Regions from separate parts of the Bradyrhizobium sp. MI1.4 genome, predicted to be linked through region 1. Evidence: predicted binding sites of a transcription regulator. Region 1 holds the regulator's gene; each other region holds the start of a gene.
What was found. Region 1 encodes PhoB, which activates phosphate uptake and scavenging genes when phosphate is short. Its sites were predicted from a motif close to TGTCATNNANCTGTCAT; they were not measured.
Positions count from the first base shown of each region.

Region 2: phnF (phosphonate metabolism transcriptional regulator PhnF) is a predicted target of PhoB. The motif match lies at 2,041-2,057, and genes of this name have one in related genera.
Region 3: AC0L23_RS22965 (YdcH family protein) is a predicted target of PhoB. The motif match lies at 2,493-2,509, and genes of this name have one in related genera.

Region 1 covers NZ_JBVVPP010000051.1:11,444-16,359, reverse strand. The annotation lists gene argF (ornithine carbamoyltransferase) at 1-85, opposite strand, end outside; gene AC0L23_RS32765 (aspartate aminotransferase family protein) at 85-1,287, opposite strand; gene AC0L23_RS32760 (GcrA family cell cycle regulator) at 1,743-2,255, shown strand; gene phoB (phosphate regulon transcriptional regulator PhoB) at 2,493-3,200, opposite strand; gene phoU (phosphate signaling complex protein PhoU) at 3,223-3,939, opposite strand; gene pstB (phosphate ABC transporter ATP-binding protein PstB) at 3,950-4,771, opposite strand; gene pstA (phosphate ABC transporter permease PstA) at 4,768-4,916, opposite strand, start outside.
Region 2 covers NZ_JBVVPP010000006.1:231,370-236,285, reverse strand. The annotation lists gene phnE (phosphonate ABC transporter, permease protein PhnE) at 1-267, shown strand, start outside; gene phnE (phosphonate ABC transporter, permease protein PhnE) at 225-1,112, shown strand; gene phnF (phosphonate metabolism transcriptional regulator PhnF) at 1,276-2,007, opposite strand; gene phnG (phosphonate C-P lyase system protein PhnG) at 2,126-2,590, shown strand; gene phnH (phosphonate C-P lyase system protein PhnH) at 2,595-3,203, shown strand; gene AC0L23_RS09895 (carbon-phosphorus lyase complex subunit) at 3,206-4,309, shown strand; gene AC0L23_RS09890 (alpha-D-ribose 1-methylphosphonate 5-phosphate C-P-lyase PhnJ) at 4,306-4,916, shown strand, end outside.
Region 3 covers NZ_JBVVPP010000022.1:35,368-40,283, forward strand. The annotation lists gene AC0L23_RS22955 (sensor domain-containing protein) at 1-755, opposite strand, end outside; gene AC0L23_RS22960 (NAD(P)/FAD-dependent oxidoreductase) at 958-2,061, shown strand; gene AC0L23_RS22965 (YdcH family protein) at 2,229-2,408, opposite strand; gene AC0L23_RS22970 (YdcH family protein) at 2,736-2,942, shown strand; gene AC0L23_RS22975 (hypothetical protein) at 3,062-3,280, shown strand; gene AC0L23_RS22980 (hypothetical protein) at 3,303-3,554, shown strand; gene AC0L23_RS22985 (GGDEF domain-containing protein) at 3,555-4,316, opposite strand; gene purE (5-(carboxyamino)imidazole ribonucleotide mutase) at 4,458-4,916, shown strand, end outside.

The sequences.
Region 1 (4,916 bases):
CAGCGAGCATGCGCTTGAGCTCCGACAGCGGCAGCTCGTTGATATCGAGGAAGTGCTTCGGTGTTTTATCGGGCGACTTGCTCATCAGCTTGCCGCCCGCTTGTTGCCGGACAACGCGGTGCAGGCGCGCTCGAGCCGCCCGACGCTGTCCTCGATCTCGGCTTCGGTAACGATCAAAGGCGGCAGGAAACGCACGACATTGTCGCCGGCACCGACGGTGAGCAGCTTTTGGTCGCGCAAGGCTGCAACGAGATCGCCGGAGGGCACCACGGCCTTGATGCCGATCAGGAGGCCCTCGCCGCGCACTTCGCTGACGACATCGCCGTGACGGTCGATCACGGAGGCGAGCTTCTGCTTGAGCAGCAGCGACATCCTCTGCACGTGGTCGAAGAAGCCGGGCTTGAGCATGACGTCGAGCACGGCGTTCGCAGCCGCGATCGCGAGCGGATTGCCCCCGAAGGTCGAGCCGTGCGAGCCCGGCGTCATGCCGGACGCCGCTTCCGCGGTCGCAAGGCAGGCGCCGATCGGGAAGCCGCCGCCGAGCGCCTTGGCCAGCGACATCACGTCGGGTTCGACGCCAAGGCGGCGGTACGCGAACAGATCGCCGGTGCGGCCCATGCCGGTCTGCACCTCGTCGAAGGCGAGCAACAGACCCTTCTCGTCGCAGAGCTGGCGCAACGCCCTCAGGAAGGCGGGCGTTGCCGAACGCACACCGCCCTCGCCCTGGATCGGCTCGATCAGGATGCCGGCGGTCTGCGGACCGATTGCCTTTTTCACGGCATCGAGATCGCCATGCGCAACCTGGTCGAAGCCCTCCATCGGAGGGCCGAAACCTTCGAGATATTTTGCCGATCCCGTTGCGGCCAGCGTCGCCAGCGTGCGGCCATGGAAGGCGCCTTCGAAGGTGATCATGCGATAGCGGTCGGGATGACCCTTTGCGGCGTGATAACGGCGCACGACCTTGATCACGCATTCCAGCGCTTCGGCGCCGGAATTGCAGAAGAACACGAAGTCCGCGAAGCTTTCATTGCACAGGCGCGCGGCGAGCTTTTCGCCGTCCGGGCTCTGGAACAGGTTCGACATGTGCCAGAGCTTGGTGGCCTGCTCCTGCAACGCCGCGACCAGCGCCGGATGGGCATGGCCGAGCGCATTCACCGCCACCCCGGAGGTGAAATCGAGATAGCGCTCGCCATTGGTCGCGATCAGCCAGCAGCCTTCGCCACGCTCGAAACCAAGGTCGGACCTGGCGAAAACGGGGAGCAAATGCGGCGCTGCGCTGTTAGTCATGATGGTCACTTGAATGTTGCGGACGGAGTGAGCGTGCATTGCGCAACGCACCATCGACCGGCCCGGAAAACGAAACGTGCCGCCTCTTGAGGGCGGCACGTGCGACTATCTTAGGCCTGGTGAAACGGGTGTCAATGCCGCCCGGAAAGCCTCGCGAAACGCTGAATCCGTAGTCTTGCGGTGCCGATTTTGCGGGATTTGGCCACGGAACATGTGGAAGCGAGTCGGCGGACTCTTGCGCGGGAGTCACGCCATATTGTAGCGTTTGGATTGTCAGATACGACATCTCGTGCAGTGGTTCTGATCTTTAAGTCCTTATGTACCGGCGTAAACGTTCGGGCGTTCAAGACGCGCCCGGCGAGCCTTAAGGGATTCTGGCGGCACGGGTTTTTGAAGGCTTAGGCATTCGCTGCGAGGCCCCAGGATGGCTGGCGCGCAGCGAGGGAAAGGGTGCAATGACGGTTTTGACCTGGTCCGATGATCGCGTCGAGCAGCTGAAAAAGCTCTGGGAGGCCGGACTTTCGGCCAGCCAGATCGCGGCGGAGCTCGGCAATGTGACCCGCAATGCCGTGATCGGCAAAGTGCACAGGCTCGGCCTTTCGGGCCGCGCCAAGAGCCCATCATCGGCAGCGCCGCGGCCGCGCAAGGCGCGCCCCGCGCAGCACATGATGCGGGTGAGCCGCCCGATCTCGCGCGGCAACACCGCGCTGGCGCAGGCCTTCGAGGTGGAGGCTGAGCCGGATCCGGTCACCTATGACAACGTGGTGCCGATGAGCCAGCGGCTGTCGCTGCTGGAATTGAACGAGGCGACCTGCCACTGGCCGGTCGGCGATCCCTCGAGCCCGGACTTCTTCTTCTGCGGTGGAAGGGCGCTGTCCGGACTGCCCTATTGCGCTCAGCACTCGCGCGTTGCGTACCAGCCGGCGTCGGATCGGCGCCGCGCACCGGTAAAGCCGGGTCCCCGTTAGTCGTCACGCGAAGACAGTTCAACAATTTCAGTGTCGTCCCGGCCTAGTGCGCAATTGCGCACAGGGGGCCGGGACCCATACTCCGAGCACGCAATAATCGTGCGGAAGGGGTCACTCCGAGTCTTCGCCAAACCACGTTCGGTGGTTATGGGCCCGGATCAGCGCTCGCTTCGCTCGCTTGTCCGGGACGACGGCTGAGAATGCAGGGACAGCTCGCCAACAAACAAGCCTGCAACCCTACACCTGCTCTGCCTTGGCAAACCGATCATCCAGCGCGTAGCCGGCGCCGCGGACGGTGCGGATCGGGTCCTGCTCGCGGCCGAGATTGAGCAGCTTGCGCAGGCGGCCGATATGCACGTCGACGGTGCGCTCGTCGATATAGATGTCGCGGCCCCAGACGCTGTCGAGCAGCTGTTCGCGCGAGAACACCCGTCCCGGGTGCTCCAGGAAGAACTCCAGCAGGCGATATTCGGTCGGACCGAGATCGATCGGCCGGCCCGAGCGCGCCACGCGGCGCTTGTCACGGTCGAGCTCGATGTCGCCAAAAGCAAGGACGGTGGCGAGGCGCTCCGGGCTCGCGCGCCGCAGCAGGCCTTTCACGCGCGCCAGCAGCTCCGGCACCGAGAACGGCTTGACGATGTAATCGTCGGCGCCGGTCGCAAGACCCCGCACCCGCTCGCTCTCCTCGCCGCGCGCGGTGAGCATGATGATCGGGAGCTGCTTGGTCTCGGGACGGGTGCGAAGCCGCCGACACAATTCGATGCCTGACAGGCCCGGCAGCATCCAGTCGAGCACGATCAGATCGGGGATGTGCTCCTTGAGGCGGGTGTCGGCGTCGTCGCCGCGCATCACCGTCTCGACGTCATAGCCGTCGCCTTCGAGGTTGTAGCGGAGAAGCTCGGTCAGGGCTTCCTCGTCCTCAACCACCATAATGCGTGCGCCCATCGGGTCGTCGCTCCTTAAATCTTCAGGTGTTCGGTACCGTGTTGGCAAAGGTCGTCATGTCGCCCTTCGGCCGCTTGTCGGTGATCGCCTGGCCCTCGATCATGTAGAACACGGTCTCGGCGATATTGGTGGCGTGGTCGCCGATCCGCTCGATGTTCTTGGCGCAGAACATCAAATGGATGCAGAACGAGATATTGCGCGGATCCTCCATCATGTAGGTGAGGAGTTCGCGGAACAGCGAGGTGCAGATGGCGTCGACTTCCTCGTCGCCCTTCCACACCGCCATCGCCGCCGGCAAATCATGCGCGGCATAGGCGTCCAGCACCGACTTGACCTGCTGCTGCACGAGGTCGGTCATGTGCTCGAGGCCGCGGAACAGCTTGAGCGGATGGAAGTCCGTCTCCAGCGCCGCAACCCGCTTGCCCATGTTCTTGGCGAGGTCGCCGATGCGCTCGAGATCGGTCGCGACGCGCATGGCGCCGACGATCTCGCGCAGATCGACCGCCATCGGCTGGCGGCGGGCGATGGTGAGCACCGCACGCTCCTCGATGCGCTTCTGCAGCGCGTCGAGCTCGGTGTCGATGGCGACGACGCGCTGGCCGAGCGGGACGTCGCGGCGGATCAGCGCGTCGACGGACTCGACGATCATGCGCTCGGCGATGCCGCCCATCTCGGCGACCAGGCGAGTGAGTTCCTGGAGGTCGGTGTCGAAGGCCTTTGCGGTATGTTCAGAACCCATGTCGCGTCTCCTAGCCGAACCGGCCGGTGATGTAATCCTGCGTGCGCCGATCGGACGGCGACGTGAAGATCTTGCTGGTGTCGTCGAACTCTATCAGCTCGCCGAGATACATGAAGGCGGTCTTGTCGGAGACGCGCGCCGCCTGCTGCATGTTGTGGGTGACGATCGCAATCGTGTAATCCTCGGACAGCTCCTGGATCAGCTCCTCGACCTTGGCGGTCGAGATCGGGTCGAGCGCCGAACAGGGTTCGTCGAACAGAATCACCTCGGGCCTCACCGCGACGGTGCGGGCGATGCAGAGGCGCTGCTGCTGGCCGCCGGAGAGCGACAGGCCGGAGGCGTTGAGCTTGTCCTTGACCTCGTTCCACAGCGCGCCGCCGCGCAGCGCCTTCTCGACGCGGCCGTCCATCTCGGACTTCGAGATCTTCTCATAGAGACGGATGCCGAACGCGATGTTCTCGTAGATCGTCATCGGGAACGGCGTCGGCTTCTGGAACACCATGCCGACGCGGGCGCGCAGCAAATTGAGGTCCAGCCTGGGGTCGAGAATGTTGGTCTGATCGAGCATGAGCTGACCGGTGGCGCGCTGGCCGGGATAGAGGTCGTACATCCGGTTGAAGATGCGCAGCAGGGTCGACTTGCCGCAGCCCGACGGACCGATGAACGCCGTAACGCGGTTGGCGCCGAGCGTCAGGTTGATGTTCTTCAGCGCATGGTGCTCGCCGTAATAGAAGTTCAGGTTACGCACGGTCACCTTGGGAGGCGCCTCGGGCAGCACCGCCGCATGCGGCAGTCCACCGGACGCGCTCATCGACACGGAAAGATCACTCATTTTGCGGTCCTCTCGGCGCCAAGGATGCGCGCGAAAATATTAAGGGCAAGAACGGTCAGGGTGATGAGCAGCGCCCCGCTCCAGGCCAACTGCTTCCAATAGGCATAGGGGCTCTGCACGAAGTTGTTGATGGTCACAGGCAGGT
Region 2 (4,916 bases), on a different contig from region 1:
TGCATGCGCTTCGCCATCCTGCCGCAGGTCACGGCAGGCTATGCCAGCTACGCGCTGCTGCGGTTCGAGATCAACGTCCGCGAGGCCTCCGTGATGGGCTTCGTCGGTGCCGGCGGCATCGGCCAGGAGCTCGTCGTCGCCATCCGCAAGTTCTATTACTCCGACGTCAGCGCCATCCTGCTCACCATCATCGTCACGGTCTTCATCATCGACATCAGCACCGGATGGCTGCGCGGCCGTCTGTTCGGCAAGGAGGCGCGGACGTGACGGGACCGCAGGAGACCGACACTGCGGCGCTTCGCGCGCGCTATCCTGACGTGTTCGACCGGCCGGCCTCGGCGCGGCTCGCCATGCCGGCGATGAGCGTCGCGGCGCTCGCGATCCTGATTTACGGCCTCGTCGATCTCGACTTCTCGCCGTCGCGGTTCGTCGCGGGCCTCAACCAGCTCGGCTGGATCAGCCTGATGATGATCCCGCCGGATCCCGGCTCGTCGCTGCCGGTCTATCTGAAGGCGCTGGGCGAGACGCTGTCGATCGCGCTGCTCGGCACAACGCTCGCCGCGCTGTTCGCACTGCCGGTCAGTCTTCTTGCGGCGCGTAATGTCGTGCCATCAAAGCTGCTGCGCTTTCCGGTCCGACGTTTCCTGGATTTGATTCGCGGCGTCGACACGTTGATCTGGGCGCTGGTGTGGATCAACGTGGTCGGGCTCGGCCCGTTTGCCGGCGTGCTCGCCATCGCCGTGTCGGATTTCGGCGCCTTCGGAAAACTGTTCTCGGAGGCGATCGAGGGCGCCGACCAGAAGCAGGTCGAGGGCATCCGCGCCTCCGGCGGCAGCGCGCTGCACGAGATTCGCTTCGGCCTGCTGCCGCAGGTTTTGCCCGTGATTGCGGGGCAGGTGCTCTATTTCATCGAGTCGAACACGCGCTCGGCCACCATCATCGGCATCGTCGGCGCCGGCGGCATCGGCCTCCAACTCGCCGAGCAGATCCGCGTGCTGGAATGGCAGAAGGTGTCGTTCCTGATCCTGATGATCCTGGTCGCAGTCGCTGCGATCGATTTCGTTTCGGGCAAATTGCGTTTTGCGATTATCGGGCGGCGGGCGGTGGCGTAACCTTCTTCCTTCTCCCCTTGTGGGAGAAGGTGGCGCGAAGCGCCGGATGAGGGGTCTGCATCCTCAATTCAGATCAGTGCGCGGAGGCAACCCCTCACCCGTCTCGCCGCTAGCGCGGCGAGCCACCTCTCCCGCAAGGGGAGAGGGGCAGAGGGCAGCCAGTTCACCCGTTCTCCACCAGAAATTCCACCCGCTCCGCGGCAAAGCGCGAATGCTTGGTCACCAGCGGCTTGCCGTCGAGATCGTGATCGGTGGCGTCGACCACCAGGATCGGCCGTCCCAGCGCCAGATCGAGCCGTGCGGCGTCGGTTGCGTCGACGATACCGGCGGTGATCCGGGTCGCGCCGCGGCGATAGTCCCGGACGCCGTAATGCTCGAGCAATTTCGTCATCGAGCGGGTCGCGGCAAAGACGTCGCCCGCAGCCGGGAATAGCTGCGCCGACAGCCACGTCGTGGAGACACAGATCGGCGTGCGGTCGGCGAGGCGCATCGCCTCGATCCGGACCAGCGGTGCGCCGGTCTTGAGGCCAAGCTCCCGCGCGAGTTCGCGGGTCGCAACGTCAGCGGACGCCTCGATCAGCCGGCCATGCGGTTCGCGGCCGTCCGCGCCGACGATCTCGGAGAAACGGGTCCGCGAGCGCAGTGGATAAGCGAGCTTCTGCGCCTCGACATAGGTTCCGCTGCCGCGTTCTGCCCGCACGATGCCGCGCTCGGCAAGCGCGGCCAGCGCGCGTCGCACGGTGTGGCGGTTGACGCGATAGGTTTCGGCGATCTCCACCTCGCCCGGCAGCTTGTCGCCCGCCGCAAAGCGGCCGTCGGCGATGCCGCGCTCGATGCCGTCGGCAACGAGACGCCACAACGCGACGCCGGAGGAGGCTGTGTCCTGCATGCTCATGTGGCCGGGAAGCTACTCCAGAAATCACGCCTTTGTCACGAAACAGTCATGGCGCTCCCGTATCAAGTTGTCTAGTATCATAGACAACTTGGATTCGGCAAGTTCTGCAGAGAAGTCGGTGGATGCGGTGACCCAGCACAATAATCAGCAAGCCCAGCGCAAGGCCGCAATGGCCGTGCTGGCGCACGCGGAGGCGGGCGAGATCGCCGCTCGCCTCGACGCTCTCGTTTTGCCGGCGCATCAGGATCTGCGCGCGCCGGAAAACGGCCTCGTCATGCTGCGCGGCCGGGTCGGCGGTGACGGTGCGCCGTTCAACCTCGGTGAAGCCACGGTGTCGCGCGCCGCGGTGCGGCTTGCGAGCGGCGAGGTCGGTTTCGGCTACACGCTCGGTCGCGACGGCGAGAAGGCGCGGCTGATCGCGCTGTGCGATGCCCTGGTGCAGTCCCGCGATTTCGCCGGCGCGGTGGAGCGGGACATTATCGCGCCGTTGCGTGAGCAGCTTATGGTCAGGCGCAAGCAGGTGGCGGCCCAGACCGCCGCGACGAAGGTTGATTTCTATACCATGGTGCGCGGTGAGGGGTGAGATCATGACCACGATTGCGGAACTGCCCCCCGGGTTCGCCGACAAGGTGCTGTCGGCGCAATCGACCTTTCGTTCGGTCATGGACGCGATGGCCCGGCCGGGGTCGGTCCAGCGCATCGTGCCGACATCAGGAGCGCCTCATGTGATGATGCGCGGCACGGCCGCGATCGCGTTGACGCTGTTCGATCACGACACGCCGCTCTGGCTCGATGCGCGCATGCATGAGACTTCCGACGTCGTGAAATGGCTGAAATTCCATACTGGTGCGCCGGTGGTGCAGGATTCTTCCATCGCCAGCTTCGCGCTGATCAGCGACGGCGGGGCGCTGCCTTCGCTGGAGCGCTTCGCGCTCGGCACCAGCGAATATCCGGATCGGTCGACCACGTTGATCCTGCAGGTCGAGAGTCTGGACGGAGGGCGGAGCTTCGAGCTGCGCGGCCCCGGCATTGACGGTGTCGCGACGCTCCAGGCTTCGATTAAGCCGTTCGACCTGTTCGAGCGCCTGCGCGTCAACGAAACGCTGTTTCCGCGCGGCATCGATGTGGTGCTGGTCGCAAATGATGCCGTGGTTGCGATTCCGCGCACCACGCGTGTCGTGAGCAAGGGAAGCTAAGCATGTATGTCGCAGTCAAAGGCGGCGAACGCGCCATCGAGAACGCCCATCGCCTGCTCGCCAGTGCGCGGCGTGGCGACCAAAGCGTTCCGGAAATCTCGCTCGACCAGATCTCCGAGCAGCTTGGTCTCGCCGTGGACCGCGTCATGAGCGAAGGCTCGCTCTATGATCGCGAGCTCGCGGCGCTCGCCATCAAGCAGGCGCGCGGCGATCTGATCGAGGCGATCTTCCTGGTCCGCGCCTTCCGCGCGACGCTGCCCCGCTTCGGCGCCAGCGAGCCGGTCGAGACCGGCGCGATGCGGGTACGGCGGCGGGTGTCCTCGACCTTCAAGGACATTCCCGGCGGCCAGATCCTCGGCCCGACCTTCGACTATACCCACCGCCTGCTCGATCCCTCGCTCGCCGAGGGCTTTGTGCCGGAAGCGCCGGCGACGGCCGAAGCATCGTCTGCGCCGACCCCGCGGGTGACCGACATCCTCGGCCGCGACGGGCTGATCGAATCCTCGCCTAAGGCCGAGGAAGGCGCCAGCGTCGGCGATCTCACCCGCGAGCCGCTCAATTTTCCCGCCGATCGTGACCTGCGCCTGCAAAATCTCGCGCGTGGCGACGAAGGTTTTCTGCTGGCGATGGGCTATTCCACCCAGCGCGGCTACGGCCGCAACCATCCCTTCGCTGGCGAGATTCGCTTCGGTGAGGTCGAGGTTGAATTCTCCGCGGAAGACGTCGGCTTCGCCGTGCCGCTCGGCTCGATCGAGCTCACCGAGTGTCAGATGGTCAATCAGTTCAAGGGCTCCGCGACGGAGGCGCCGTGCTTCACCCGCGGCTATGGCCTCGCCTTCGGCCAGAGCGAGCGCAAGACGATGTCGATGGCGCTGGTCGACCGCGCGTTGCGTGCGCGCGAGCTCGGCGAAGAGGCACTCGCCCCCGCGCAAGACGAAGAATTCGTGATGTCGCATTCGGACAACGTCCAGGCTACCGGCTTCGTCGAGCATCTGAAGCTACCGCATTATGTCGACTTCCAGTCTGAGCTCGGCCTGTTGCGCAAGCTGCGGAAGGAATTCACTGAGGCCAATGCGCCCGATGCCATGAAGGAGGCCGCGGAATGAACGCGCCCGCCTACAATTTCGCTTATCTCGACGAACAGACCAAGCGGATGATCCGCCGCGCGATCCTCAAGGCGATCGCGATCCCCGGCTATCAGGTGCCGTTCGCCAGCCGTGAAATGCCGATGCCCTATGGCTGGGGCACCGGCGGCGTGCAGGTGACGGCCGCGATCCTCGGGCCCGAGGACGTGCTGAAGGTGATCGACCAGGGCTCCGACGACACCACCAATGCGATCTCGATCAGGAAGTTCTTTGCCAAGACCGCCGGCGTCGCCACGACGACGGCGACGATCGATGCGACCGTGATCCAGACCCGCCACCGCATTCCGGAGACGTCGCTACACGCAAATCAGGTGCTGGTCTACCAGGTGCCGATCCCGGAGCCGCTGCGCTTCGTCGAGCCGCGCGAGACGGAGACGCGGCGCATGCACGCGCTCGCCGAATACGGCCTGATGCATGTGAAGCTCTACGAGGACATCGCCCGCTTCGGCCACATCGCGACGGCTTACGCCTATCCGGTGAAGGTCAATGCGCGCTACGTGATGGACCCGTCGCCGACGCCCAAATTCGACAATCCCAAGATGGACAATTGCCCGGCGCTGCAACTGTT
Region 3 (4,916 bases), on a different contig from region 1:
ACGACATGGTCGCGCGAGAAGCCCCAGAACCGCTCATAGGCGCTGTTGGCGAAGATGTAGCGACCATCCTCGATGTTCTTTGCGGCCACGCAGGCCGGCACGTTGTCCAGCACCGTTTCCAGGAACTGCTTGGTGGAGGCGAGCTGCCGCGACAGCCTGCGCTGCTCGCTGACGTCCAGATGCGTCGTCACCGAGCCGCCGTTGGGCAGCACGAAATATTTCACCAGGATGGCCCGCCCGTCCGGCAGTTCGGTGATCAAGCCGTTGGTGCTTGCCGCCTTCTCGTAGAACTCGTCGTTGGAGGCGGCGCCGAGCACCCCGCGCTTGCGTCGCAGCTCAAGGAGTTCGTAGCCGTTCATGTTGGCCCAGAGATCCGACCGCGCCAGGCCGTAAATCTCGATATAGCGGTCGTTGCAGAAGATGACGCGCCGCTGCGCATCCGTCATCACCACGCCCTGGTTGAGATTGTTCATGGCGGAGGAGACGAAGGCATTGCGCCGCAGCTGCAGACGCCTGGTCCGGCGCAGCGAGGAATGGATCCACAGCGCGATCGCGGCGAAGAACGAACAGATCACAATTCCCGCGATCAGGGCTTCCCAGATCACGTTGGGATCAAGCTCGCCGAGATAGCTCGGAGGGGTGAAGCTGTCTGAGAGGGCAAAGGCGCGCGCAGGCGCGACCGCTGCGGCCAGGCACACGACGGCCTGCACCGCAATCGGAAGCGCGCTGCCCGCGTGCCAGTTCTTCTCAGCCATCAGCCACCCGCGATTTCAACGTCGGATTGTCTGGCCTCGCGAGTTTGGATCGGGTAAACGCCTGTACGCGCAACGGAACAATGTGGCATCAAATACGGCAATTGCCCTGACATGATAAATGCTTCCTTAACGGAAAAAGCCCCCGCGCCGCCCTCCCCAGGCGTGGGGCCATCGTCGCTTCGAGCGGACGTCCTGCACGACCATGGATAGGGTGGACTGCGTCGTCATCGGAGCCGGCGTGATCGGGCTCGCGGTGGCTCGAAAGCTGGCGCAAGCCGGGCGCGAGGTGATCGTGCTCGAGCAAGCCGAGGCCATCGGCACCATCACCTCCTCGCGCAACAGCGAGGTGATCCATGCCGGCATCTACTACCGCGCCGGAAGCTGGATGGCGCGCATGTGCGTCGACGGCAAGCACGCGCTCTATCGTTACTGTTCCGAGCGCGGCATCCCGCACAGGAATTGCGGCAAGCTGATCGTCGCGACCAATCCGAAAGAGACCGAGAAGCTGCAATCGATCAAGGCGCATGCCGAGGCCAACGGCGTGCTCGACATGCAGTTGCTCACGGGTGATGCGGCACGTGCGCTGGAGCCGGCGCTCGCCTGTGACGCCGCGCTGCTGTCGCCGTCGACCGGCATCATCGACAGCCACGCCTACATGCTCTCGCTGCGCGGCGAAGCCGAGGACGCGGGCGCGGCCTTCGCGTTTCACACCCCGCTGATCCGTGCCAAGGCGACCGCCGGCGTCATCGAGATCGAGGCGGGCGGCGAAGCGCCGATGACGCTGCAATGCAGCCTCCTCGTCAACGCCGCCGGGCTCTCGGCGACCACCGTGGCGCGCAACATCGAGGGCATGCCGCTGGAACGGATCCCGACGGCCTACCTCGCCAAGGGAAACTACTTCAGCTGCAATGCTAGGGCGCCGTTCTCGCGCCTGATCTATCCGGTGCCCGAGCCCGGTGGCCTAGGGGTGCATCTGACGCTGGACATGGCCGGGCAGGCCCGTTTCGGCCCTGACGTCGAGTGGATCGAGACGATCGACTATGAGGTCGACCCGTCACGCGCCGAGCGCTTCTACCCGGCGATCCGCAAATACTGGCCGACGTTGCCTGACGGTGCTCTCATGCCGAGCTATTCGGGCATCCGCCCGAAGATCGTGCCGCCGGCGGTGGCCACGCAGGATTTCTTGATGCAGGGCCCGCGCGATCACGGCGTCGAAGGCCTGATCAATCTGTTCGGCATCGAGTCGCCCGGATTGACGTCATCGCTCGCGATCGCGGATCACGTCGCCGAGCTCGCAAACATCTAGTGGTTTAAAGCGAATTGGATTCCGGTTGCGCGTAAAGAACTGCGTCCAGACAAGACGCTGGAGCCGCGCAAATCCTTGCACGCTGCGCGCCTTGCGGCAGGGATGAGCGCAAAGGCTCCCATCCCTGCCTGAAAGGGTGCGATCAACTCTACGCTGTTACGGGGTTACTAGTGGAGCGTGTCGCCGTGCCTGAGACGCTCGATCTGGTCCTTGACCATCAACTTCCGGCGCTTCAACTCAACAATTTGCAGGTCGTCTGTTGAAAGGTGCACGAGAGCTTCGTGCAATTCGTTTTCGAGAGTTTTGTGCTTCCGTTCCAATTCAACCAGATGTGCCTGAATTGTCATTCGAAACCTCCTCGGTAGGGGTGAACCTTGGATTCGACCGGACGAGGAAGTGTACATCACCGATTTGTTCTGTCGATGGATATCAGTCGTCGCGCTGTCATTTTTAGAAATTCATATGTAACGAAGCGTGAGTAAGGGAACCACGCGGGAAAAATCCGTGATATCAATGCGCTTGCGCAACGCCGGAGCGACCGCAGAAATATCTCGCGGGAGATCGGCTCGCGACAGCCCGAGATCGCTTGCGATCACGGCGCGCAAGGACGATAGTTTCCACAGGGCATCCACAGCCTTAATCTCACGCCTATCGGTTTTTCGGCCACCGCAGACATGACCAATGAAGATGCGCGCGAACTCGAATCCGAGCTCGCCCGGTTGCACCAGGAACACCGAGATCTCGATGTGGCGATCGATGCACTGCATCAATCGCCCGCCCCCGACCTGTTGCGGTTACAGCGGTTGAAGAAACGCAAGCTGTTGTTGCGTGACCGTATCGCGTTCATCGAAGACCAGATCACGCCCGACATCATCGCCTGATCCACGGGTAGAACTTTACGGCGGCCCCGCCGCACGTAAATCCGCTTGACTCGAAAGGAACAAAATAAGAACATTTGAGCACCCAACACCCCCGGGGAAACCGTCTAAGGAAAATGCAGATGTCGGCAACCGCCCTTCTCGACAACAGCCATTATGAACAAGCCTGCGATCAGGCGATCGCGATGTGCGACGGCAATCTGCGCAGCACCATCAAGGCGCTGATCATGGCCAATGAATATCTGGAGGCCGAGCTGGAAGAATTGCAGGCGGCGGTTTCCGCAGGCTGCATTCCGGAGACCTCGCGCAGCAAGATGCGGAGCAAGAGCAGCGCCGCCTGACTGTCAGCTATCGGAGCCGACCATGTCCGATGTCACCTATTACGTTGCATTACCTTTCCTGACCGACGAGGACGGATCGCCGGTCGCGGGTGCGGCCGAGGAATGCCAGAGCGCGGCGGCCGCGCTACGGCGCGCCGAGATTATGTCGCACGGCGCCGGCCACACCGGCGCGGTCGCGTTCAGCCGCAGCGGCGATCCCATGACCGGCGAATTCGGGGACGCAAAACTGCTCCGCAGCTTCGGCGACGTACCGAAAGACCTCGGCACGCTTTAACTAGCTGCTGACGAGCCTGATGTGCGGCTCGTGCCGCCGGTGCGCCTTGCGCACATACATCGCGGCATCGGCCTCCTCCAGGGCGCGCGTGGCGTCGGATTGCACTCCGAGCAGGGCGACGCCGGCGGAAGCGCCCGCGCTCACGTGCTGGCCGCGAAAGACAAAGGACAATTCGTCGATGGCCTGCTCGAAAGCCGCGGCCTTCGCCTTGGCGTCGGTCTCGCTGAGATTCCAGAGCAGCAGCGCGAACTCGTCGCCGCCGAGCCGGCCGACCACGTCCGAAGCGCGGATCTGCCGCGTCAGCGTGGTGGCAATCGCCTTCAGGACCTCGTCGCCGGCCGCATGGCCGAAGGAATCGTTGATCGGCTTCAACCGATCGACGTCGAGCACGATCAGCGCCCCGCTGGCGCGGTAGCGCTTCATGTAGGCGACGGCGCGGGCGAGCTCGCGTTCGAAGCCGCGCCGGTTCGGAATTTCGAGCAGGAAATCGGTGTCGGCAGCCGCCTCGAGCTCCGCGACCCGCCGCAGCGCCCCCCTGAGCTTGCTCCGGAGCTCGCGGATGGTCGCGTTGATGGCCGGCTCGATGGCCGCTTTGGCCCCGTCATCGGCAGACGCTGCCCGCTGCGACGGCCTGGTCGGACGCCGCGCCGGACCCTTGATCCGACGCTTGGCCGGACGCTTGAGAGCAACTTTGGAGCGGCCGGCACTGGCCTTCGGGCCCTTTTTGGCCTTCGCAGCGCTTGCCCTTTTTGGTTTCTTCATGGGCATCCTGCTCAATGAAGGCTTGCGGGGATTCACCAAGACAGGATAGTTCATTCCCTTCTCCTTGCCACCGCCTTGCGAGCCACCGGCCGGAACCTTTAGTCTGGCCTATCTTTCTGTTTTTCGAGAACAATTCACGTCATGACAGCGCCGATCGCCATCATCATGGGAAGCCAGTCGGACTGGGACACGATGCGGCATGCCGCCGACACGCTCGCAGGGCTCGGCGTTGCCGCCGACACCCGCATCGTTTCGGCCCACCGCACCCCCGACCGGCTGTTTACGTTCGCCAAAGGCGCCAAGACGGCTGGTTACAAGGTCATCATCGCCGGCGCGGGTGGCGCAGCCCACCTGCCCGGCATGGCGGCGGCTCTGACGGAATTGCCCGTGTTCGGCGTCCCCATCGAATCCAGGACGCTCAAGGGCATCGATTCGCTCTATTCGATCGTCCAGATGCCCGCAGGCATCCCGGTCGGCACCCTCGCCATCGGCAAGGCGGGCGCCATCAATGCGGCGTTGCTGGCGGCGGCCGTGCTGGCCTTGTCCGACCCGGCCTTGTCCGATCGCCTCGCCGCCTGGCGCAAGGCGCAGACCGAGGCC